DNA from 2 places in the Shewanella sp. S1-49-MNA-CIBAN-0167 genome. Region 2 is predicted to be linked to the other one. Evidence: riboswitches for the same ligand, from Rfam matches in the RefSeq annotation. Region 2 holds a riboswitch; the other holds the start of a gene.
The links. Region 2 has a riboswitch for thiamine pyrophosphate ahead of thiC (phosphomethylpyrimidine synthase ThiC). Riboswitches for the same ligand answer to the same signal wherever they lie in the genome.
Positions count from the first base shown of each region.

Region 1: another riboswitch for thiamine pyrophosphate. It lies ahead of AAEZ00_RS09845 (TonB-dependent receptor); the one in region 2 lies ahead of thiC (phosphomethylpyrimidine synthase ThiC).

Region 1 is NZ_JBEOPO010000017.1:52,099-64,792, reverse strand. Features, by position in the region: gene AAEZ00_RS09870 (HvfX family Cu-binding RiPP maturation protein) at 1-589, opposite strand, end outside; gene AAEZ00_RS09865 (DUF6279 family lipoprotein) at 682-1,527, opposite strand; gene AAEZ00_RS09860 (phosphotransferase) at 1,578-2,576, opposite strand; gene pnuC (nicotinamide riboside transporter PnuC) at 2,613-3,308, opposite strand; gene AAEZ00_RS09850 (hypothetical protein) at 3,314-3,574, opposite strand; gene AAEZ00_RS09845 (TonB-dependent receptor) at 3,628-5,829, opposite strand; TPP riboswitch at 5,887-5,994, opposite strand; gene AAEZ00_RS09840 (YcfL family putative periplasmic lipoprotein) at 6,120-6,512, opposite strand; gene AAEZ00_RS09835 (PaaI family thioesterase) at 6,575-7,042, opposite strand; gene AAEZ00_RS09830 (PaaI family thioesterase) at 7,039-7,548, opposite strand; gene hinT (purine nucleoside phosphoramidase) at 7,548-7,901, opposite strand; gene AAEZ00_RS09820 (M61 family metallopeptidase) at 8,106-9,863, shown strand; gene AAEZ00_RS09815 (LuxR C-terminal-related transcriptional regulator) at 10,072-10,704, opposite strand; gene AAEZ00_RS09810 (bifunctional protein-serine/threonine kinase/phosphatase) at 11,300-12,694, opposite strand, start outside.
Region 2 is NZ_JBEOPO010000026.1:33,901-46,594, reverse strand. Features, by position in the region: gene AAEZ00_RS13240 (lytic transglycosylase) at 1-353, opposite strand, end outside; gene gloB (hydroxyacylglutathione hydrolase) at 496-1,275, opposite strand; gene AAEZ00_RS13230 (methyltransferase domain-containing protein) at 1,642-2,421, shown strand; gene rnhA (ribonuclease HI) at 2,447-2,920, opposite strand; gene dnaQ (DNA polymerase III subunit epsilon) at 2,998-3,726, shown strand; gene AAEZ00_RS13215 (TIGR03503 family protein) at 3,798-5,075, shown strand; gene AAEZ00_RS13210 (TonB-dependent receptor) at 5,555-7,696, opposite strand; TPP riboswitch at 7,961-8,060, shown strand; gene thiC (phosphomethylpyrimidine synthase ThiC) at 8,270-10,288, shown strand; gene AAEZ00_RS13200 (bifunctional hydroxymethylpyrimidine kinase/phosphomethylpyrimidine kinase) at 10,294-12,012, shown strand; gene AAEZ00_RS13195 (HesA/MoeB/ThiF family protein) at 12,009-12,694, shown strand, end outside.

The sequences.
Region 1 (12,694 bases), on a different contig from region 2:
TTAAATAACGACGAGAAATAAAATAATCGACACTGGTGTAACGACCGCCGCCCAGCGCAAAGATGGCAAATAGCATGATCAAGTAGGTAATGGCAAACTCAATACCATTATTGAGAATAACGAAATTACCTGAACTGGTTAACCATTCATAATTACCATGCTGTTGTAAAATCGCTTTTGCTGCAGACAGTTTTTCCGCTGAAGCCAACACTTGCTCATTGGCTAACCACGAACTTGCATCGGCAATAGCTAACCAGCCATTAGGTAAGTGCACCGCAAAAGCGGCTACCACCATGGTTGCCATCATCGGCAGTGCCACAATACGTGTCGCCAAACCAATTAACAGTAAAAAACCACCAAACAACTCTGTGCCTGCAGCCAGAGCAGTCATCACTTCAGGCATCGGTAAGCCTAACCCCCAATCTGGATTACCAAACCAAGCGGCTGTGTCTTCAAAATGTGATAATTTGTTATAACCAGCCTGCATTAACACTGGTGCTAAATAAATCCTTAACGCTAATGGAGCAAAGCCTTCTGTATGTTTAATCACATTTAAAAACTGTTGATATAATCTACTTAGTGTCTGCATAAATAACCCAGGCTGAAATCGTTGTTGTAGTAATAGACCCGCTGAAGATTAAAAATATTTCAGCTTATGCGATTAACAGCTATAAATATGTATTATTTGTCTAAGTGTAATTCAGTTAAATCTTCTACTAATTCTGCTAATTTTTTGTCGAAGTGCTTACGTTGTTTTTGACTAAACGTTTGATTAAGCGCAATTAACATTGAACCAAATTTACGGGTATTTTCGGTAACATTATCGCGATACACCTCAGATTTAAGTTCATCTGGCGAGATCATTAATAATCTCATTTGTTGGGTAAAATAATCAGTTTGCTGACGGCGTTTCATCGCTTGTTCAAATTGGCTTAACCATTCATGACGATACTCAAGCCACATATCCAAGGTAGCTAAACGTTGCGTATTAGCTTGATGAATGATGTCTTTTTGCGCATCCGTTATATCACCGGTCCATTCTGATAATTTTTTTGCGATTCTTTTGTCTGAGTCGATTATCAACTCGGCTTTATCTTTGCCGGCGTATTCTTCGATTAATTCTTTTTGTTCTTTTTTTAGCTGCGTCAGTACCTGATCAACTTGTTCATCAGATAAGCTCGCCAAAATAGGTAACAGATCAGGCATAACAAAATCGAAAATTCGGGACCAATGGGCCTTCGCCATTGACACTTGTTTAAGCCATAGCTCTGGGGTCATGGTTTGTTGATTCGTTAATGTCGATAATAAAGACAGTTGATCACGATAACGGGGTAATTCTTGTTGGCGATGCCAGACTAAAAACGATTCAATAATAATATCAAATTTGTCTTGCTGCTCTGAGGTTAAGTCTACGTATTCTTCAACCTCCCACTCTATCGCCCAATCCAAAAAGAAATAGCTTATTTTAGTGGAACAGCCGACAAATAATAGGCTACTTAACAGTAGGACGATCAATTTTTTAGACACAGATAATTCCCTTATCGAAATTTACCTTATTTGTACTTTATCAGAGCATATTAGCAAGTGATTAATGTAAAATACTTTGTAAAGTATTGTAAGTATTGTGTAGATTTGTGCGGTTCTTTAGCTGCCATTAATAATGCCCACATCGCTGAGAATAGCCAAAAACAATTTATTGCAGCAGGTAACGCAGCTTTAGCCGCCGCAACATCTGTGAGGCTCGATATTTGGCAATATTGGATAATCACGTTATCAATTAATTGACTCACTTGGGTTGTCGATAGTTGATGACTGGCTATCACGCTGGCTAAATCGAATAACGGATGACTGGCCACCGCATATTCATAATCAATGCTTAATAGCTGATGCGATACGCTGCCGCCAAGAAGTAAATTGTGCGGGGTTAAATCTCGATGACAAAAAACGGGCAACAAAACACACGCTTCTAACTGCGATAACCAATGCTGAACAAATCCATTTAAGCGTAACAATTGCTGCCAAGCATGATGCCATTGTGGTTCGGTTTGCGTGGTACTTAAAGAATCTAATTGATGCGCATATTGTTGCCATTGCACACTCACGGTAATACTGGTACGAGGCACTGGTAACGCACTAAGTGTACTCAATAATACGCTTAACAAAGGGACAGCATCAACGGCTAAAACAGGTTTATTTGTTTCCTGCTGGATAGATGCATTACTGTGCATTGCGGAAAATATCGACCAGTCTATGTCGGGTTGATCAATAAACTCACTTAAATACACTTTTTTATCATCACTGACCCAAATTAATGCAGGTGCAATGTTAGCAGTCATCGCGGCTTGCCAACATTCGACTTCAAGCGCCCTATCGCACCAAGTACTGTGGGGTTGATTAACTCTCAATACCTTATCGCCGTCATCGCAAGATAACTTAATATTAACATTGCTGATCCCGGTGTTGAGGAACGATATTGCAGTACATTGTGCGTTGAGTCTGTGAAACAATGCTACTGGCATCATTTGTTGCATCATTTCAAGCACATTGTTAGGTAGTGATAACAAGGGTTGGGACATCAAATATTTACTCTAAGGAGATTGTATTGTTATTGGCTATACACCAACCACGTCTTGGGCAACGTTATCTTGCTGTATAATATGATGATAATATTTCTTGCGCCACATAATGTAACCCCCAACCGCCATCGCGACGTATAAAACAAACAGACCTGATGTCAACATCAAGCCTTTTTGGAAATAAAGGTAAATAGACACAAAATCAATGACGACCCAATAGAGCCAATTCTCCAGTACTTTTTTTGCCACTAAATAGGTTGTCACTACCGCAAAACAAGTGGTTGCCGCGTCGATATAGGGAAATGCTGCAGAGGTATGATTAGCCATAACATACCCCACCAGTAAAGACACCGAAGATGTGACGCCGATGACAACAGCATGAGTACTCCACGACCAACTGGTAATGTTAAGTTGATGGCTCTCTATATTGTGCTGAGCACTATTATGCTGATTTAGCTGCTGCGAGGACGGCACATGTAACCACAGCCAATAACCATACACCGCCATGCCCATATAATAGATATTGAGTACCGACTCCATTAACAAAGACACATTCCAAAACAATACCGTATAAATGGCGGTGCTAATAAATGCCGCAGACCAACACCAAATATTGGTCCGCATAGCAAGAATTAAGTAAGCCAGTGCCAGCATAACGGCAATGGCTTCCCAGAACGTCATTAATGACGCCTCTCCTAAAACTTGCTGTATTGTTGAGAGTAACTCACTCATTGTGGTTATTCGCTATGAGCAAGGTTGAGCTCACCACCAATAAATTTACACACAAAAACGGCCTTGCCCCATTTTTGGTGAGCGGCCTGCATTTCAACGGCTAGCATCGACATAACATCGCCATACTCACCACACACTTGTGTTGCCATCGCATTAGTGACTCGTTGAATATTGTCATAACTATCCACTCTGCCGATAAACCATTGGATCGGATCGAGATAATTTTCATTAAACGGATACATGCTGATTTCTGCAGTTAACTTCATTGCTATTCCTTAATAAAAACCACTGCAACCGAGGTTACAGCGGCTATAAGCTATTACATAAATTGGATTTCTAGCGTCACACCTAATTGGCGCGGATCACCATAACGAATGTATTGCTTGTCTGCCCAGTCTTGATCTGGCTCGTTGCCAAAGTAAAAACCACGCACGCCATATTGTTCATCAAACAAATTGCGGCCCCATAAATAAGCTGACCACGTCGGCGTTTCATAACCTAGACGTGCGTTATAAATGGTATAGGCTTCTGACTGGGACTCATTGCTGTCCGAATAATAAAACTGGCTTTTACCACTGGCATTAACGTTGGCGAACCAACCAGAGTCAGCGACATACGTCATGCCCGCACTGTAAGTGACATTAGGAGAATGGGCCAGTTCACGACCCGACAAATCAATGGTAGAACCGTATTTATCACTGTATTGATATTGGCCATATTCGGTTTCCAACCAACCAAAGCTACCATAAAATTCAATATTTTCAGTTAAGTACCATTTTGCATCAAGCTCTGCGCCGTAGTTTTTTGAACTGCCAGCGTTTTCGGTAAAAAGAATAAATCGCTGCGGGCTATCAGGGTCTTGTAAAGACGCAGCCACTTGTTGATCTTGGCGATCCATATAAAATAGCGCCACTGTAGAATCAACTTCACCGTCAAACCAACTCGACTTTAATCCCACTTCATAGTTATATAGGATCTCAGTATCGAACTCTTTCTTGTCAGACAATTGGGCAGGTAATGTCATATTAAATCCACCCGCTTTATAACCCCGGGCGATACGAACATAGGCATTATGGTCCGCATTAATAACTTTTGATAATGCAATATGGCCCCCCCACATATCTTCTGACGGGGCAAAACCATCCTTATTACTGTCACTGTAATCACTATCACGACGCTCTAATCGCAATCCTGTAGACAATAAATAATCATCGCCTAAATGACTGTCTAACTGACCAAATACTGCATAGTTGGTCGCATCGTAACTTGACTGCAGCACTTCATCTGGATAAGTGTTGTATTCTGAATATAAGTCATTATCTTCTTTCAAATTCATCGCATACACACCCACTAACCAGTCGGTGCTATCTGCCAAAATTCGTCCGCCATTTTTTGATGATAGACGAAACTCTTGAGTTAAGGTTTTGCGGTCACCCTCTTTATCCCAGGTATAATCATAAACACAAGGTTCGGTACCATTAACGACACCATCGGCATCATAAGCCGTACAAGCTTTACTTGCCCAATAATCGGAATTAGCCCAATCGCCATCATAACCATTATGGTGGTTGGTTTGCGCGAATGAGGTTAACGAGGTGAAGTCAAATGTTTGCACACCAGTATAAATAAACTTAATCCCAGCCCCTGTGGTTTTTTGGGTATCGATGCCGGGTTGGTCGGTTAAGGTGTTGCTGCGATTATTATCCAATGTCCACACATCATAGCCATTATCAAAATTTGCATGTAACAAGGTTAAATCAACTTGCAGATCGTCAGTAGCATACCAACGTAATTTAGCTCTGGCAGTTAACTCGTCACGTTCATTGGTATCGTCGCGATTAAGATAAAGGTTGTCACGATAGCCGTTTTGGTTATGTTGCTCTAACGATACTCGATAGAGCAATTTGCCTGAATCATTTAGCGGACCGGAGCTGAAACCAGAAAGAGTAGCAAGATTATCATCACCTAAGCTGACTTTTGCACCATGCTCAAACGATTCAGTGGGGTCATTGCTTTTTAAGTAAATTAATCCGGCTAACGCGTTGGCACCATATTGGGTGCCTTGTGGACCACGTAAGACTTCCACCTGCTGCATGTCGTACATGCTCGACACCATACCAAGGCCAGATAAGTCGATGTCATCGACCACAAAACCAACTGATGAGTTAGGTGCGCCTTGATATTGTTCTTGCTCACCAACGCCGCGAATTTGAAAATATTTAGGACGAGAGCTGCCGCCGGACCAATTAAAGTTAGCGATAGAGTTAAGCACATCTTCGAAATGTTGTGCGCCTTCATCTTCAAGTTGTTGAGCGTCAATGACGGTCACGCTAGAGGGCATTTTATCAAGACTGATATTACTAAAATCAGCATTAACAATAATGACTTCCATTTTTTCATATTCGGGGGTGACGCTTTCGATATCAGCAGTTTTAGCCATAACAATCGGCGAGCTTAACGCTGCAAAAACAGCTAATGCTATGGGAGTCTGGTGTAACGTAGTAGGATTTATCGTGAACATAGGACCTCAAATGATTATTTTGAGATCCGGCAAGAGTAGAGAATAAGAGGTGCACCTAACGATAGTGTGGCCCATTCCTACGCCGGTATAAGCCGGATCAGGTTCTAAGGGTTCGTCATACAGACATCTCAGTTCAGGTTTTACTGAACACCCCTTGGCGATCACGATTATAAACTAACTCCTGTATGATTACACTCGCTACAATACAATTTGATAACGTAACGATGCAATTTATTAACTACCAGGCTTGGTCACATCACGTAAACCTCTTCAATAACGTCGCGATGATATTAATAAGAGAAGGTTTCACGTACATAAATCTCAAATCGTGTCGCTTGCGCATTGGGGGCAACCGCACTGACTTGTAACTGCTGCTTGCCATGTAATTTAATCGACTTCCAACTGCTTGCTTCATCTTCAACCGTCAATCCACTGGCATCAAACCAAGTGAATTTATATTGTAGGCGCAAGTCAGTACTCGATTGACTTTGAATTAAGGCTGAAGCTTTAATTAAATCAGCGATCATAATAGCTGAAATATCCACCACAGCGACCTCATTAGCAAACGATGAGTTATCAACCCTCACTTGCCCCGCAGAGTCCACTGCGATGCCCGCGGTATTATGCGCGCAGGCACTCAGTAGCAATGTTGTCGCGATAAACCATAATGAAGCTAGTTTCATACAATATCCCTCTCAAAACCGATGCAATTAAAGCCGTGGCTTAATAAAGATTTAAGGCATGGCTAATCCAATAAAAAATGAGCTCGTGCTGTGGCAATAAGTTGCTTTCGGTTGGTTTGCCAGCAGTTCATGCTTACATTTGCCACCCGACGACCTTGACGGGTAATTTTACATTCAGCAAAGGTATCTTGATGCAAACCTGCGCGTAAATAATCAATTGAAAAATCGACAATTTTAGGCACTTTCTTGGCTTGCATAAATACCATTAGCTGCACAATAGCGGACATTTCCATAAACCCAGCAAGCACCCCTCCGTGTATAGCCGGCAAAATAGGATTACCAATATTGTCATCTTTGGCGGGCAGTCTAAACACCATCTCATCACCAAAACGGGCCACCGACATACCAATAAATTGTGAATATGGTACTTTTTCAAGTAGATAACTATAGTCGTTCAGTTCAATGGCGCGTTTCACCACATCTTGAACATCTAAACGCGCCGGTGTACTTTCGTTGGTTTGATCAATCATGGTTTAACCTCAGGTAAATTCCCCATTAACGCTTGACGAAACTCTTCACCGACCATTTCTGGACTAATGCGCATAAATGAACCCACAGCATGAGCGATAGGTTCATCAATACTGTCTTGATAAGCAATCGCACGGGTAAAAGCCACAGTGGATGAGAGCCGGTAACATTCAGCAAAGGCATAAACCGATTTATGAGGTTCAGCAGGTTTCATATAATCCACCCGTAAATCCAACGTCGGTGACAATTCTAACGATTGGTATTTTTTCAATATGGCGCACACAACTGCAGTGCCGCATGCGGTATCAATGAGTGTGGTGATCACTCCGCCGTGAATAACCCCAGTATCTGGATAACCAATAATATCTTCGCTATAAGGCAACTCAATCTGCACATGATGCTCACTGGCTTCTTGCACGGTTAATCCTAAACGACGACATTGAGCTAATTGGTTTACAAAACGCCTTGCGACTTCGGTTAACGGAAAAAAATCACTGTTAATTTTCATTATCCACAACTCAGCATTGGGCCTAATGGTTTACCACCCAAAAGATGCATATGAATATGATAAACCTCTTGGCCACCATGTTTGTTGCAATTCATGATTAACCGATAACCGTCTTGTGCAATCCCCGCTTCATCGGCAAGTTTGGATGCAACCGTTATCATCCGCCCTAATGCTTTTTCATCAGAGGCTTTAACCTCATTAGTGGTGCTGATTAAATGGTTAGGAATGATGAGAATATGGGTCGGTGCTTGCGGTGCAATATCCCGAAATGCAGTGACTAACTCATCTTGATATAAAATATCAGCTGGAATTTCACGTCGAATAATTTTGCTAAAGATGGTTTCTTCGGCCATTTGGGTGCCCTCATTAAATAACTGCATTGTTGCTATTGATAATACTATCAACTCTTTGATCTATCACTCCAGTAAAAACTAGGTTTATAGCCAATCTTTTACTCAAAATGCGATTCGTTTGCTTAACGTCAGCATTTTTGGCAGCATTGTAGATTATAGCTCAATCGTTTTGATTGTGACTCACCTACTCATTCGGAATTCTTTATGCATTACCATATTCATGCGATCGATCCCAAAGCACACCTATTTGAAGTCACCCTAACGCTAACAAGCGCAAACCCATTTCAAGTTTTCTATTTACCGGCATGGTTACCTGGCAGCTACATGATCCGAGATTTTGCTAAAAATATCATTAACATCGATGCCAAAGAAAACCAACTACCGCTGAGTGTCACTCAATTAGACAAGCAAACTTGGCAATTAAACAACCAAGGTAGTGATATTAGCTTATGTTACCAAATCTACGCTTGGGATTTATCCGTTAGAACGGCTCATCTTGACACCAACCACGGTTTCTTTAATGGCAGCAGTGTGTTTTTAGCGGCAAAAGGGCTTGAGCCACAACCCCATAGCGTCACTATTGCTAAGCCGGCACTCACAGAATTGGCTCATTGGACTCTGGCCACCAGTATGACCAGAACCACAGGTGATCAATTTGGCTTTGGTGATTTTAGCGCACAAAACTATGATGACTTAATCGATCATCCAGTTGAAATGGGCGAACTCACCATCGAGACCTTTTTCGCAGCAGGTGTTCCCCACGATATCGTATTAAGTGGTAAACACCGAGCCAACATGGCCCGTTTAGCCAAAGATCTTAGCGCTATTTGTGAATACGAAATCAATCTGTTTGGCACTCCAGCGCCCTTTAAACGCTATGTGTTTATGACCACTGTGTTGGATAATGGTTTTGGTGGCTTAGAACATAAAGCGTCAACTGCGCTAATGTGTTCCCGTAATGATTTGCCACAGTCATTAGATGCGCCAGTAGATAAAGGCTACCGCACTTATTTATCACTGTGCAGCCATGAATACTTCCACTCATGGAATGTAAAACGCATTAAACCAGCTGAATTTACCCCGTTTGATTTATCCCAAGAGTCTTACACTGAGCAGTTATGGGCTTATGAGGGCATTACTTCATATTACGATGATTTAATCACCTTTAAGTCTCACTGTATTGATCAAGCCGGTTACCTTACCCTGCTTAGCCAAATTATGACTCGCGTATATCGAGGTCAAGGTCGTTTTAAGCAAACCTTAAAGCAATCAAGTTTTAATGTATGGACCAAGTTTTATAAACAAGATGAAAATGCCGCCAATGCCATTGTCAGCTATTACACCAAAGGCGCGCTCTTTGGGTTGTTTTTAGATTTAACCATTCGCACTGAAACTCAGGGGCGTAACAGTTTAGATGATGTAATGCGTCAACTTTGGCAACAATATGGCTTAACCGAAATTGGTACCGATCCACTCAGTCATCAACGAATTGTTGAAACCATACTGGATCGCCCATGTGATGATTTATTTGCTTATTTAAACAACACTCATGATATCCCCTTAAAAGAGTTGCTGGCCCAAGTTGGGGTGGCCATGACGCTACGTGCAAGTGAAGGCAGTGCGGATTTAGGTGGCGGTGATGCAAAAGGCTTTAATATTGGCTTTGGCGCTAAAACAAAAGCAGAGTCATTCGGTTTAAAAGTATTAAGTGTGAACCAATACAGTCCGGCACACCAAGCGGGCTTAAGTGCGGGTGATTTATTGATTGCAGCCGATAACTTGTTAGTGACCAGCCAATTTGAACAGCAATTGCAAAGCTTGCCCGTCGGCGAGCAACTCAAGCTACATTGGTTTAGGCGTGATGAACTGATGCAAGGACAACTGCCCATTTGTGCCGCCGCTTTAGACACAGTTTCACTCACGATTGAGCAACCGAATAAAATGGCACTATGGTTTAGTTAACACCGAGCATTCGGATCTAAGAGTGACAAAAAAAGGATATCAATTTGATATCCTTTTTTTGTCACTCTTTAGCTTTATCTTCGATAAATATATATCACACCCATCGTATTAACTATATGGCCATGCAGCGGGAATTAGCCAACAAACTATTGCCTTGAGCATCTTCAAGTGTTTTTGCTTGATATTCTTTGACGACTTTGCCGAGATATCACACTCTTACCTCATGCATGTGAGTTTGTGCCCAAGCAATGGCTTGCCCTCGGCTAGAAACACCAATCTTACGGAACGCGCGATATAGATGAGTCTTAATAGTTGATTCACTAACAAAGAGTTGATTCGCAATATCAAGATTGGTGCTACCAGACAATAACGTTTGTAATACCTCACGCTCACGAATAGTCAGTTGATCGCTTTCATCTTCATTATCCATACCCATTAATGATTGAGATAAATCTTGAGGGATCACGCTACGACCTTTGATAATTTCATTCAACCCAGCACTAACATCAGCTAAACTCGCATTGGTATAAAACACGCCGGTGGTGGTCGATGGATGAATTAAAAATGTTGCATCAACCTGTTTTGGGAAATTTATAAACACAGTACGCACACCAAAATACTCACGCTCAATAACGCGCTGTAGTTGATATGCTTGTTGAAGATCAATCGTTGCTAAATCGAAAATAACCATTGAATTGGTTTGTGTAGACAATAGTTTCGACATGTTACTTGGTTGGGCTTTAGCTAATTTAACCAGAAACTCTTGTGGCCAGCGAGAATCGAGTAAATCAATTAACAACTGTGACCGCGATACGATCATCCAATTTTCGACTTTAAACATTCCAAACACTCCAAATGGTATGAATAGCAGTGATATATTGAAACTAAGTCCGTATCAATGTGAATGAGTCTAACAAGTGGATTACTGTATAACAATTAGCCTAAAGGGTGCTTACGCGCCCTTAGTTAGCCTTTTGTACTACACGCCTTGAACAACAGCAACAGAGTTACCGTCGCAAATTGGGTGACATTAGCAGTGTTATCTGCAGCAGTCTGAGCCAAACGGATTAAGTCATTCCACATGATGAAAGCCTGATTGAGTGGAAATAAACTGATTCTTGCTACCGAGTTTATTTATATTGGCTTGATTACCTATTAAAGCTAACTCATCAACATCACTTATATCTTAGCTAAAGCAAAGCTATAAGGATAGGAGGATAGGAGGATAGGCATTAAACATCTAAAGTTCTAAAGTTCTAAATAACAATAAGTTAAATATAGGTAACGTAGACTGATTCGAGATTAAATAGGATCGGGAGAAAGTGTATATCGAAAGTTAAAAATACATCTATTCCAACCCGTAACTCATTATTATTCCATGTAATAATCCCATGTGATAATGCCATATAATAAGAATGTTTTATTGTGCAGGATGGTTAATTAAACAAACGCACTAGCAAGCATAAAAACAACACGATTGAAATCACTTGCCAAAAACGTACAGGATTGCGGGCAATAATGGGAATAAAATCTTTTGCTGTGTGATTAACTCTGGCAGTCGTTAATTGATGAAGTAATTCACAGGTATCCCCTTGACGTAAACTCGGTTCAATATTGAGTGCTTTTTTTAATGCTAAATCGATCCACTCTGGCACCATTGGGTTTAATAGATGCACGCTAACGTATTCTAAACGTAAAAAGTCCTGTCGATTACGACACTTTTCTAATTTGCCTTTAAAAGGTAATTGCCCGGCCAACATTTCAAAGGCAATCACGGCAAGTGAAAATAAATCAGCACGGCCATCGACTTGATAGCCAAGCACCACTTCTGGAGCCGTGTAATCTGCCGTACCCAAAATAGTGTATCGGGTTAACGGACTGCTGATTTCAGCAATGCCTTTAATATAACAAGAACCAAAATCAATAATTTTTACCACTCCATTTCGGGTAATAAAAATATTGTCGGGCTTTAAATCTTGATGCAGGGTTTCACGACGATGAAATGCCCTAACCCCTAATTCGATTTGTTTAAGCAGCAGTAACACATCTTCCACAGGTGCTTTTTTATGTTGCGTTAACCACTCTGCAAGGCTCATTCCGCTTAAGAACTCAGTTAAATAATACAGTGCCGATTTAGTTTTGTGCTGCTCGACCACCTTGACCACATGGGCACTATTAATCCGTTGACCGGTCCAACTTTCTAACATAAATCGCTCTATATAAGCGGCATCGTCTATGTAATTAATCGAGGGGGTTTTCATACAAAAATTTTGACCTTGCTCATTCACCACCCGATAGACTTGGCTACGCTGTGATTGATGAATGATATGGGTCACCTGATAACCATCGAGTTTCATACCAACGCTTAAGGGGGGCGGAAATGGTTGCTGTGATAAACAGTGATACACATCATCGATAGCTTGTTTGGGTAATTGACTAACACTTAATAGCTGCGCACTTAGATTGTCTTTACTGCCTAAATCGAAAGCCTTTCTAATTAATTTTTGGCAAAACTGTTCACATGTATCATCCGTTAATTGCTGATGCTGTTGACTAAAGGTAGTTAATTTTTTATGTATCTCAAACTCAGTTAATAGATCATGAACCCCATCGGTAGTCAATAAATACAGGTCACCGACGTCGACCGATAAGGTTTTGTAATCAACATCTAATTTAACGTCCATCCCCAATGCACGGGTAAGGTATTGGCTTGATGAGTTAATATTGGTGCTATGATCATGGCTTAATTGTAGTAACTCTCCATCGCGAAAACGGTAAATCCGTGAATCACCCACATGCAGCATATGCACAGAACAAGACTTAAACACCAG
Region 2 (12,694 bases):
GGTAAATTGCGTTGTTCAAGCTGTTCAACGATGTAATACAGATATGGCTTAGCACGTTGGGTCACAATCTCCAAATGCCGCGGATTATCGATGTACCATTGGCGGTAATGATCCACCAATGTATTCTCGACAATAGGGAAACGCATTTGATTGCTGATCCTGAACCATAAGTTGTTAACTTCAGCAACTTGTTCTTCAATTTGATCAAGGGATACCGTCGCCGATTTTTTACTTTTAGCGTTAGATGTAACCGTCTGGGTTGTACTATCAGAACTTGGCTCTGAAGTGTAGAGTGTTTGGCACCCTGCTACAGCCAGCATACTGCCAGCTATAATAAATAAGTTAGCTTTCATTTGAAGATACACTTCCTCAAGTTTTCAGGCATTAAAATGGAACATACCAAATGCCTTCAAGACTTTTTTGGTCATGCTAATTCAATTTCGCATTGTAGATTAATTATTTTAACTTGTCTTATTAAACTGTTTTCATGTTGATCTAAAAGTTGTTTTTCCATAATCTAATTTGTGTAAATGTTTGAATAGTATCTATTTCTTTTTCTTTTAGTTGGGCCGCAATTGCGTTCTGAGTCTCATGTAGGTGGCAACGTAAAAAAGGATTGATGGCTTTTTCTGTGCCTATTGAGCTCGGAATAGTAGGTTTTTTTTGTGCTCTTAATCGTTTGACCTTGTCTGCATAATCAATTAATTGCTGATTATTTGGTGTGACATGTAGCGCAAATTTAAGGTTTGCCTCGGTATATTCATGGGCACAATACACTTTGGTGCTATCGGGCAGCTGTGCAAGCATTGAAAGTGATTTAAGCATTTGTTCCGCGGTTCCCTCAAATAAACGTCCGCAGCCCGCGCTAAATAAAGTATCACCACAAAACAGGCTTTCCTGTAGATAATAAGCAATATGTCCTAAGGTATGTCCCGGAACCGCCATTATGGTTATTGGATCGAGATGGGGAACATTGAGAGTGGATTGTGATCCAACGTTAAGAGGATGAGTTAACGCTGCAATTTTTTCATTATCAGGACCATATACATTAAGCGCATGCTTGAAATGTTGCTGTAACATTTCAATACCGCCGGTATGATCAGCATGATGATGAGTGATTAAAATTCCGACTAATTTAAGATCTGTTGTTGAGATATAATCAATAACACTTTGACCACAGCCAGGGTCAACGACGTAAGCATAGCGACTGTTTTCTTGATGAATTAACCAAATATAATTATCGTTAAATGCAGTAATAGTATGAACGTTAAGCATGATCTTACTCAAGTGATGATTGACTATCAGTTAGGGTAACGGATATCGTGAGACAATACCAAATTCATGGGTTATCGGGTAACACTTCGGCCATTTAGTGTGATGTCACGACATCACTGGATTGAAGGCACCGTTATCCTAGGTAACCGCTTCCTTGTTGTCTTGTTTGATAAAGGCGTCACTATTATTTCAACCATGAGTGAACTAAAAAGCTTGATTGACTCTGAGTGATAACAACGTTAATCATGTTGGTATAGTGTTAATTTATGCCATGTTAGACAGTATTAATGATCGGTAGCTGAAAATTAAATAAGCTATGGTAGAGTTGACTCAGTAAATCTGACATTTTTAAAGTTGGCGGGCTCCATGTTAAAACCCCATATTTGGCAAGACTTACCTTTTGGTGAATTGTTACAAGCCGAGATAGAAGCTAAATTAGCACCTTGGTGGCCGCGCATATTTGGCTATCATTTACTTAAAGCAGGGGCGTTAAGCAGCCAGCTAAACAGTCTACATTGCAATATTGCACGACACTTTAGTGTTTATGACGGTGCGGATGCCAGTATTCAGGCCGATCCTCATCATTTACCGGTACAGCAAAGTGCCATTGATGCTGTGCTAAGTTGTTTTTTACTGGAATTTGAATCGGATCCCTATCAAATTTTACGTGAATTCGATCGGGTGCTCATTAGCAGTGGTTATATTTTTATTGTTGGGTTTAATCCTATCAGTCCAGCTTTTATCGGCAAAATCCTGCCAAAATATCAAACTCAATTACCTTGGAATGGGCAATTTTTTATGCCATCAAGAGTTAAAGATTGGCTCGGATTACTGGGTTATCAAGTTTTAGCGGATGAACGCTTAATGTACCATTCGTTATTAGGGCAAAGCGGTGTCAATATGCCTTATCAAGCCAACAAACCTCAACAAACACCATGGTGGCAAAAAAGTATTGCTAATTGGTTGCCCAGTACCGGCAGTGTCTATTTAATCGTGGCTCGAAAAATGACCACACCGCTTACGCCAATAAAAGATAAATCAAAGCTAAAAGCACCTAATTGGTCAACCGCACCAACAGCAGGCCGCACTGGATTAACTCATACCCAACGTATTAAAAAACCATTGTTAAAACCGACAAAATATTAGCAATACATAAATCATAGTTAAGCCATTACTCTGGCTTATAACCCGTATCGGCTTGTTGAGGCTTAGCTTCGGCGGCTTTTCGAGCCAATACGTCACAACGCTCGTTTTCAATATGGCCTGCATGGCCTTTTACCCAGTGCCAGTCAATTTTGTGTAATTGACTGGCCGCATCTAAACGCTTCCATAAATCGACATTTTTGACCGGTTGTTTGGTTGAGGTTATCCAACCCTTTTTCTTCCAACTATGGATCCAAGTCATAATGCCTTGACGCATGTACTGGCTATCACTGGTTAAAATAATATTACATGGTTCATATAAAGCTTCTAAGGCAATAATCGGGGCTAAAAGCTCCATGCGGTTATTGGTCGTTAATGAGAACCCATCGGCTATTTCATGGTGTTGATGTTTATATTTCATTACCACGCCATAACCGCCAGGTCCGGGATTTCCTAAGCAAGAGCCATCAGTAAAGATATTCAGCTGTTTGAGTTCGGCCATCAAATTGTTACCATAGCGAAATATTCGCGCCAGTATACTCAATTTATACCAAGGCGAGGGCTGAATGAGTAAAAAATATGAACATAATTTCCAGTGCTAGTCGTCAAGTCATTCTCGATACCGAAACAACCGGTATGAACCAAGCTGGTGGGCCAATACATATTGGTCACCGAATTATCGAAATTGGTTGTGTTGAAGTGATTAATCGTCGCTTAACGGGTCGAACGTATCACCAATATATTAATCCTGGTCAAGCGATTGATGAGGAAGCTATTCAAGTTCACGGTATTAGCAATGATCGTGTTGCTAACGAACCGCGGTTTCACCAAATAGCGAAAGATTTCATCGATTTTATCGATGGCGCTGAAATTGTGGCTCATAACGCCAGCTTCGACGTGAGCTTTATGGATCATGAGTTTTCGAAACTCAATCCTATCGGGCCGAAAACCAAAGATATTTGCAGTATTTTAGACAGTTTGGCGATTGCGAAACGTTTACATCCAGGCCAAAAAAACAATCTAGATGCACTGTGTCGACGTTATGGTATCGATAACGGTCGCCGTACGTACCACGGCGCGTTACTCGATGCAGAAATTCTTGCTGATGTTTACTTAATCATGACGGGTGGACAAATTAAGTTTAATTTGTCTAATGAAAAAGCAGGCTATGAAGCTGGCGGAATAAAAAAAATCGATCCAGTTGCGTTTAATCTTAAAGTCGTCGGTGCGTCTGCCGATGAAATACTATTACATGAACAACGACTTGATCTCATTGCGAAGTCAGGTAAATGTCTCTGGAGAGGGTAAACCAACCTTATATGATTGCCACTCGCACCGGTTATCTTGCAATTGCTTGTTTATTTTCGCTTGGTCTCATCATGGCTTGGCAACCTTATGCCCAAGCTTCAATGGTCATAGCATCCCAAGCTGCAGAACTTAAAAATCGTTTTCGAATCGATCATATGGTTGATAATCTAACCTTGGTGATTCAACGCACCTATGGTTCTGCTCCTGTGGTGGTGATTTTACCTGATGGCAGTAAATGGTATTCAAATCGTCATCCCCAGACCGTAAAATGGGTGGATGGTCTTGCTGCCGATATGATTTATATCGAAAAGCCGATGCCAGGGCCTTGGCAGTTACTCGGTAATGTGGTCCAAGGCTCGACCATCAAAAAAATCTCTAAGTTGGACATTGAGGTACAACCCTTGCCACAACCCCTATATCAAGGGGAAAGGCTGAAAGTGACCGCTAGACTCTTGGGTGATAAGTTAACCATGAGAATGCCGGGTTTAGATTACATGGTTGAGTGGACGGCTCGTTTTACCAGTGAGCGCCTTGCTAGCGATAATAATTTTGCAACAGGAACCATTATTGTTGGCGCGTATCAAGACAATGGTGAAAAGTTAGATGAAGTGCCAGACGATGGTATATTTACCGGTAACCCTAATTTACAACAACCCACCGGCCATTATGTGCTCAATGTCACTGCACGAAATGATGTGTTCGAACGCGAATATGTGATGCCTTTTGAGCTTTCGCCACAACCGATAAACGTTAAAATGGAGCCCAATAGCGACCCATTAAAAGACATATGGCAAATACAATTATCGGTTGATGAATCTGTTGTTTTGTTAGCACAAACTCATTTTGAGTTTGAATTAGTGGGGCCTGCCGGGTTAAAACTGCCGATCACATTGCAAACCGTGACCAGTCCAGATCAAATTTTATATCTACCTAAAGTGACCAAGTTTGGTAGTTATCGGGTTAAAGGTTATGTGGTGTCGACAACAGTCGATGGCCGTGAAATCGTCCTTAATTTACCAGAAATGTTTTTCAATTTAATCGAACCGGCTGCGCCTGCGCCAACAGCCCAAGCGCTGGCTGAAAAAGCGGCCATTCAGGCTGCCATTGAAGAACAAGTGGCCAAGGATAATGCCATGTTTTGGATTATTACCATTAACGGGGTACTCTTTTTAGTCGGCGTTGTTGGTTTGGTGGTGTGGCGTAAAAAGCAGACATTGGCAAAGGCGATGGCAGCGGCAGAACAAAGGTTAAACAAAAATCGAGTCGATGAAGATAAGCCCAAAGACAGTATTCTTCAAAGCGTCGACTTAGATGATATTGATTTGAGTATCCCAGACGATAAAACCTAAGCCGCCAACTCGAGTATTGTTTTACCAAATATTAGCGGCTGACAATGGACAATATGTTTTGTGTCTATCTAGCACTCCGTGAAAGGTTAGGACGCTTTATTAGAGATAGTCGGTCTATCACAAGTATCGAAGACAAATGTGTAGTCCCATAAGCTCCGTCAAAATAAGACTAAAATCTCTACATCACGATAGACGTTTTTGCTTTAACACCAACAGCAGCAGTAGCTCAGTTGGGCCCACAATGTGATTTATATTGTTTGGCCCTAATTCCATGAGTGAATTCCATTAGTGAATTCCATTCGTGGTTTTTTCGCTTCATTATTAATGGGCCGCGGTCTGTCACTAAGGGCTCTGCGGGGTCATTCATTTAAAAATCAGTGGCAGATTGGTAATGCTTCAAAAAAGTGTTACTAACGTATGAGGATGCCACGACTTAACCAAACGTAAACTTGATTTTTTTAGCACGCCTCTGGTGTCAATTAGAATGCGAAACTAACATTGAGCTCCAATGAGCGGCCTGCACCGGCTATTGGTTCAAAGCCGTTACTGCTGTCTGCTTTGTATTGTGCAACACTGACACCGCCCAGCGGCAATTGATAATAGTCATCGAGTAGGTTGTTCACTGCGATGGTCATTGTCACATCTTGCCATTGAATACTGCTGCTTAAGTTAAGCCGTGAGTAACAGTCTGTTGAGTTTTCTAAACGCTGACTATCAACGCGATCTTTGCTTGCAACCCATTGCCAGCTAACACTATTTTGCCAATCCCCCCGTTCTTGCTGTAAAGCCAACTCAGTTTGCAAAGGCTTTATTTGATATAAGGGCTCGTTACTGTCATTTCTTTCCCCGCGAGTCGCACTGACATTAGCGACCATTAGCCACTTACCACTGCTGTTTTCTGCTAGTTGATATTCAGCATCCATACGTGCGCCAAACAGGGTGGCGTCAACATTGGCAAATTGTAAAATATTACGCCGAGTATTGGCCATTGTGGTTTTGTTAAAATGACCTACCACATCGGCATCGATATAGTCTTTAATGGTGCTATACCAGGCGGTTGCACTAAAAGCTAAATCGTCTTGTACCAGCTTGTATGCTGCACTTAAGGTATGTGCCGTTTCGGCGCTAAGATCAGGATTACCAATATAGCCATTTGCATCACCGTACCAACCAATCATAGTCGTGGCCATGGTGCTTTGACCCCAGCTATAGCGTTCATATAAATTAGGCGCGCGGCTCTTTCTCGCTAAGCCTAATTCAATGACTTCGGTATCACTCAATTGATAACGCGCAAGCAGGGTAGCGTCGATAATATTGTCATTGCGCTTACGATAAAGGTCATTGAACTCGTTAGCTGCGGTAGCATTCACATTTGTCATGCCCATCATGCTCATGGTGTTGTAGGGTTGTACTTCACCTGTGCTTGTTGACACATATTCATAGCGTACACCAGCCGACAGCCACCAACGACGATTTAAGGTTTGCTGCCATTCACCATAAAGAGCTGCGCGTTGACGCTTGCCGTCATTAATATTGATATAATCATTGGGCCCCATCATGGTAGAACCATTAATAGCAGGCCAAGTATCATCAAGTTGATAAACATAATATTCTTGCCCAATCAGCAAGGTACTGTCTGAACTTATGGGTAATAGCCAATGCAGTTGGTAGCTGTAATCTTTACCTGTGGTTTCCATTGGCATCATGCCGATTTTTTCGTCAGTAAAAAATCCCATTTCATGTTCAACACTGTGCCAATTGACTTGGGACGTGAACAGACCTTCGTTATCGAGTTGCAATTGATAGCGGGCTAAAGCGCCATAACTGTCATTGTTAGTCATGTCCATATATTGGTTGGCAAAACCTTGATAAGGAATATGCTGATGTGTGAGTTTAATGGCAATTTGTTGGCTATCGTCTTGCCAAGCTGCGGTTAAGGCATGATTTTGTGATTGGTATAGCGTGTCTAATACTTTATCGCCATGACCATCGGTATAGCTGTTTGCATCTTCAAATGAGCCTTGATAACTAACACTGAGTTCTTTGCTTGCTAGGGTCGCATTGACACCAGCTAAAAAGGCGTCGCTAGCGCTGCGATAACCTGCAGCCACATTACCGCTGTGCCATGTGACCGTATCGCTATTCGCAAAAATGGGATTTAAGCTACTGATTTTTATCACACCGGCAATATTATCGCCGCCAGCACTGACAGGAGATACCCCCGCGACCACCTGCGCAGAACTGATTTGATTTGCAGACACATAGGAGAGCGGCGGATTCATGTGATTGGCACATGATGCGGTAATGTCGCTGCCATCAATAAGTATCTTAATGCGATCGCCCATCATGCCATTTAAAATAGGTAAGGCTGATACGCCACCGGCTTGTGAAAAATCGACGCCTTGTTTTTTGAGTAGATTTTCTGCTGAGCCTAACAGGTCTTTATGTGCAGTTTGTTGTCCGTGTACCGTGACGTGTTCAATGCGAGAGCTATCTTGTGCAGTGTACTGCTTAGCTATCACTTGTGGCGTAATGGCAACACTGATCGCCAATGCGATTGATGAGTAAAGCCAAGGAGTATTGCTTAATACATTAAGTGTTTGCTCAGTCGATTTTGTCAAAACGATCACCTTTTTCGGTCAAGGATATGTACCATTGATGAATGCTATTAATGGTACATATGAGATTTGAAAAAATTATAACCTGCTAATAAACTTAATAAATGCGGCATATTGTCGCACCTTTGTTTAAACTTGCGTCATAGGATGAGTTAATATTTTAATGACACATGAGTCAGGCTATCCACTACGCCGATAAGTGATGATATTGGTACTATTTACACATTAAGGTCTTGTTATTTTGATACAAGCTTGCTTATACTGGCGGACATCTTGTCGGAGTGCCATTATGGCTGAGACCGTTTATTCGGGATCCGTTGAACCTGATCAGGCTAGAACCTGCGAAGGAAACAAGCGTAATAATCATGATTATTGAGGAAGATAAATAAAGTATTAACAACAGAATAAGTGATGCTTAATCCCGGGTCTATTTATCGGTTTTGATATCCTGTTAGGTTATTATTTTACTATTTTTTACATATGATTATTAACGTGAACAATAGCGTTTGTATTGTTCACTGCTGCTATCAACACCTCTCCAGACAAGCAACTCTACTCTTAATAATGAGGTTGCTAATGTCAAATCCAAACCGTCGTCAAACTCGAGCTAACGCTCAACAATTTATAGATACCCTTAAACCGTTACAACACCCTAATTCTGAAAAAGTCTATTTACCCGGCAGCCGCGCGGACATTAATGTTGCTATGCGCCAAGTTAATCAATCTGATACCGTGATGGGTGGCAGCGATGCCGAGCCCATCAAGCAAGCTAATCCGCCTATTATGGTGTACGACTGTGCCGGTGCTTATTCTGATCCCCGAGCCAATATCAACGTCCGCCAAGGTTTGGCTAAAATTCGCCAAGCTTGGATTGATGAACGTGCTGACACCGAACAATTATCCGCAGCAAGTTCTGGTTTTACGCAGCAAAGACTCGCCGACGATGGTGTAGACCATTTACGTTTTGATGCTCTTGTTGCCCCGAAACGCGCTAAAACAGGCAAATGTGTGACCCAAATGCACTATGCTCGCCAAGGCATTATCACCCCAGAAATGGAGTATATTGCCATTCGTGAAAACATGGCTCGCAGTGAGGTTACAGACAGTGTACTGACTCAAAAAGCACCTGGGGAAGCTTTTGGCGCGCATATCGGCCAGTTAATTACCCCTGAATTTGTTCGCGATGAAGTGGCTCGAGGTCGAGCGATTATTCCGCTTAATATTAATCACCCAGAAACTGAACCTATGATTATTGGGCGTAACTTTTTGGTTAAAGTGAATGCCAATATTGGCAATTCAGCAGTGACATCTTCAATTGAAGAAGAAGTTGAAAAACTGGTGTGGTCCACTCGTTGGGGCGCAGATACGGTAATGGACTTATCGACAGGGCGCTATATTCATGAAACGCGTGAATGGCTTATTCGTAATTCTCCAGTGCCTATTGGCACAGTCCCCATTTATCAAGCATTAGAAAAGGTTAATGGGGTTGCTGAAGATCTTAATTGGTCAGTGTTTAGAGATACCTTAATTGAACAAGCTGAGCAGGGAGTGGATTATTTTACTATCCACGCCGGCGTGTTATTGCGTTATGTGCCGATGACGGCTAAACGCTTAACCGGTATTGTGTCGCGTGGCGGTTCTATTATGGCTAAGTGGTGTTTAAGCCACCATAAAGAAAGTTTCTTATATGAACATTTTCGCGATATTTGCCAAATTTGTGCTCAATATGATGTGTCGTTGTCATTAGGCGATGGCATGCGCCCCGGCTCTATTGCCGATGCCAATGATGAAGCCCAATTTGCAGAATTAGCAACCCTAGGTGAGTTAGTTAAAATTGCATGGCAATATGACGTGCAAACGATTATTGAAGGCCCTGGTCATGTGCCGATGCAGCTGATTAAAGTCAATATGGAAAAACAATTAGCCCATTGTGACGAAGCGCCATTTTATACCTTAGGCCCACAAACCACCGATATTGCTCCTGGTTATGATCATTTCACCTCGGGGATTGGTGCTGCCATGATGGCCTGGTACGGCGTGGCAATGTTGTGTTATGTCACCCCCAAAGAGCACCTGGGTTTACCTAATAAAGATGATGTAAAGCAAGGACTCATCGCGTATAAAATTGCTGCCCATGCGGCAGATGTGGCTAAGGGACATCCTGGGGCTCAAGTGCGAGATAACGCCTTATCAAAAGCACGTTTTGAATTTCGCTGGGAAGACCAATATAACTTAGGTCTTGATCCTGATACCGCACGGGCTTATCACGATGAATCATTACCGCAAGAGTCAGCTAAAGTGGCCCATTTTTGTTCGATGTGTGGACCCAAATTTTGCTCAATGAAAATCACCCATGAAGTGCGCGAATATGCCGCTAATCTTGAGCAAGCACAAGCGCTTAAGATTGAAGTTGCTTCAGCTAGCGCTTATCAAAGCCACCCTCTAGATCAACATTCAGATCAAACTCAAACCTTGAGCCAAACTGAGGCGATGGCGCAAAAGTCGGCGGAATTTAAAGCCGCTGGATCGGCGATTTATCATGAGGTTAAACCGGTTGTAAAAGCCGATATCGACTTAACGGCTGAGGTTGAATAATCACTATGAATTCAACGACGCTTGTCAGTGAATACATAACGCCAACACCACCTATTGTTTGGACTATAGCCGGTTCAGACAGTGGTGGTGGGGCTGGTATTCAAGCTGATTTATTAACCATGCAGGATTTATCGTGTCACGGGTGTAGCGTGATAACCACCTTAACCGCGCAAAACTCCGTTAGTGTAAGCCTGGTTGAGCCTGTTTCTGAACCTATGCTATTGGCACAATTTGCGAGTTTACTGGCTGACTTACCGCCAGTTGCGATTAAAATCGGACTGTTGGCATCCCAAGCTCAGGTAGACCTATTGGCGGAGTGTTTGACTCAAATGCGAATGACGCGAAAGATTAGGCCGTTTGTGATACTTGATCCTGTGATGGTCGCCAGCAGTGGTGCTAGCTTTAATCCTATGGATCTCGATTTTAGTCCTCTTATTGGCTTAATTGACTTATTAACCCCTAATCAACATGAATTACGCCGCTTATGTCGTCATTCCGTTTTGGCACAACATCGAACTGATGAGATAGATGTTGAACCGCCTGTTGAGTCATCTAATAGATCATCTATTGAAATAAACACCGTTAGCACTTTGCAACAGCAGATGATCAACAACGCTAAGTGGTTATCAGATAGCTTTAACTGCCATGTACTCGCCAAAGGAGGTGATGCCCTGTGGCAGCACCAATTTGCGATAGATATTTATGTGAGTAAAGCCGTAAAGGGCGCCAGTATTGCCCACGATAATGCATCATTTACATTAACCAGTCCGCGGATAACCTTGAGCAATAATCATGGCAGTGGTTGTACATTATCATCTGCTATTGCATGCTTTATCGCCCATGATTTGGTGGTGCATGACGCTATCGTATTGGCAAAAGCTTATGTCAGTAAAGGCTTAGCATTAGGCTTCTGTCCTGGGCAAGGTGCTGGTGTGTTAGCCCGAACGGGTTGGCCCGATGATCTAGAGGTTATGCCGTTAATCAACTTAATCACATCAGGCAATCTAGCTCAAGCTTTTACGGTTAAGCGCGCGGCGCATAATGGCTTTACAGGCTTGCTTCAACCGTTAGGTATTTATCCCGTTGTTGATGATCTTAATATCCTAAAACAACTGCTAGTAGTAGGTTGCAAGACAATCCAATATCGCACTAAGCTCGATCCAGATGCAGACTGTCAGCCGCGATTACCACTGGAAAACAATATCATCACTGCGATTAAACTGGGTCGCGAGTTTCATGCTCAGTTATTTATCAATGACCATTGGCAATTAGCGCTTAAACACGGTGCTTTTGGGGTTCACTTAGGTCAAGAAGACATGGCAAGTGCAGATTTAAGCGCGATTGCCGATGGTGGACTTGCATTAGGCTTATCCAGTCACAGTTATTTTGAAGCCTTGTTAGCCCACCAGTATTCACCATCCTATATTGCCCTCGGGCATATTTTTGCCACCACCACTAAAAAAATGCCATCAGCCCCCCAAGGGGTCAATAAGCTGACTCGTTATGTCAGCTTATTTTCGCGTCATTATCCAACCGTAGCGATTGGCGGAATCAATCTCAGTAACCTTGCGTTAATTGCTAAGACAGGGGTGGGTGATGCTGCGGTTGTCAGGGCTGTGACCACTGCTGTAGATCCCGCCAAGGCTTATCTAGCCTTGCATCACAAATGGCTACAGCTTACACGGTCGTTACCGCAAGTGAATTTATCTGCGGAGGGCGTATGAACACTTTATCTGATAGGCACTATATCCAGTACTCGCGCACCATGTTACTGAGCAATATAGGGGAAGCGGGTCAACTTGCCATTATGAATAGCGCGGTGGTGATTGTCGGCGTTGGTGGATTAGGCCATGTAGTGGCGCATTACCTCGCGGCAGCAGGTGTTCAGCACATGCTGTTAATTGACCACGATGTTGTTGAGTTATCAAACTTACCAAGGCAACTGTTGTTCACGGCCGCAGATATTGGCCAAGCAAAAGTCAAGGTTGCAAAAAAGGTGCTAAGTGCTGCTTACCCTGAGATCAACATCGATGTGCTAGCGGGAAAAGTCACGGCCCAGCATTTTAATAAGCTTGCCAAGCAACAGATGAGTAAAACCGTGGTGTTTGACTGCACTGATAATGTCAGTGCTAGGCAGCTTATTAACCAAATGTGTGTTGAGCATCAATTGACACTGGTTAGTGGGGCGATCAGTGGTTATCAAGGACAAGTGTTTTGTATTGATTTTTCATGTTCAGGCTCAGATTCAGACCCATATTCAGACCCAGGCTCAAATTCACCATGCGGTTGCTATCGTTGTTTATATCCACTTGATATGGACATGGCGCAAAATTGTACCCAAGCAGGCGTGCTTGGGCCTGCTGTGGGTATTATTGCCAGTATGCAAGCGCTGGTGGGCATACAACA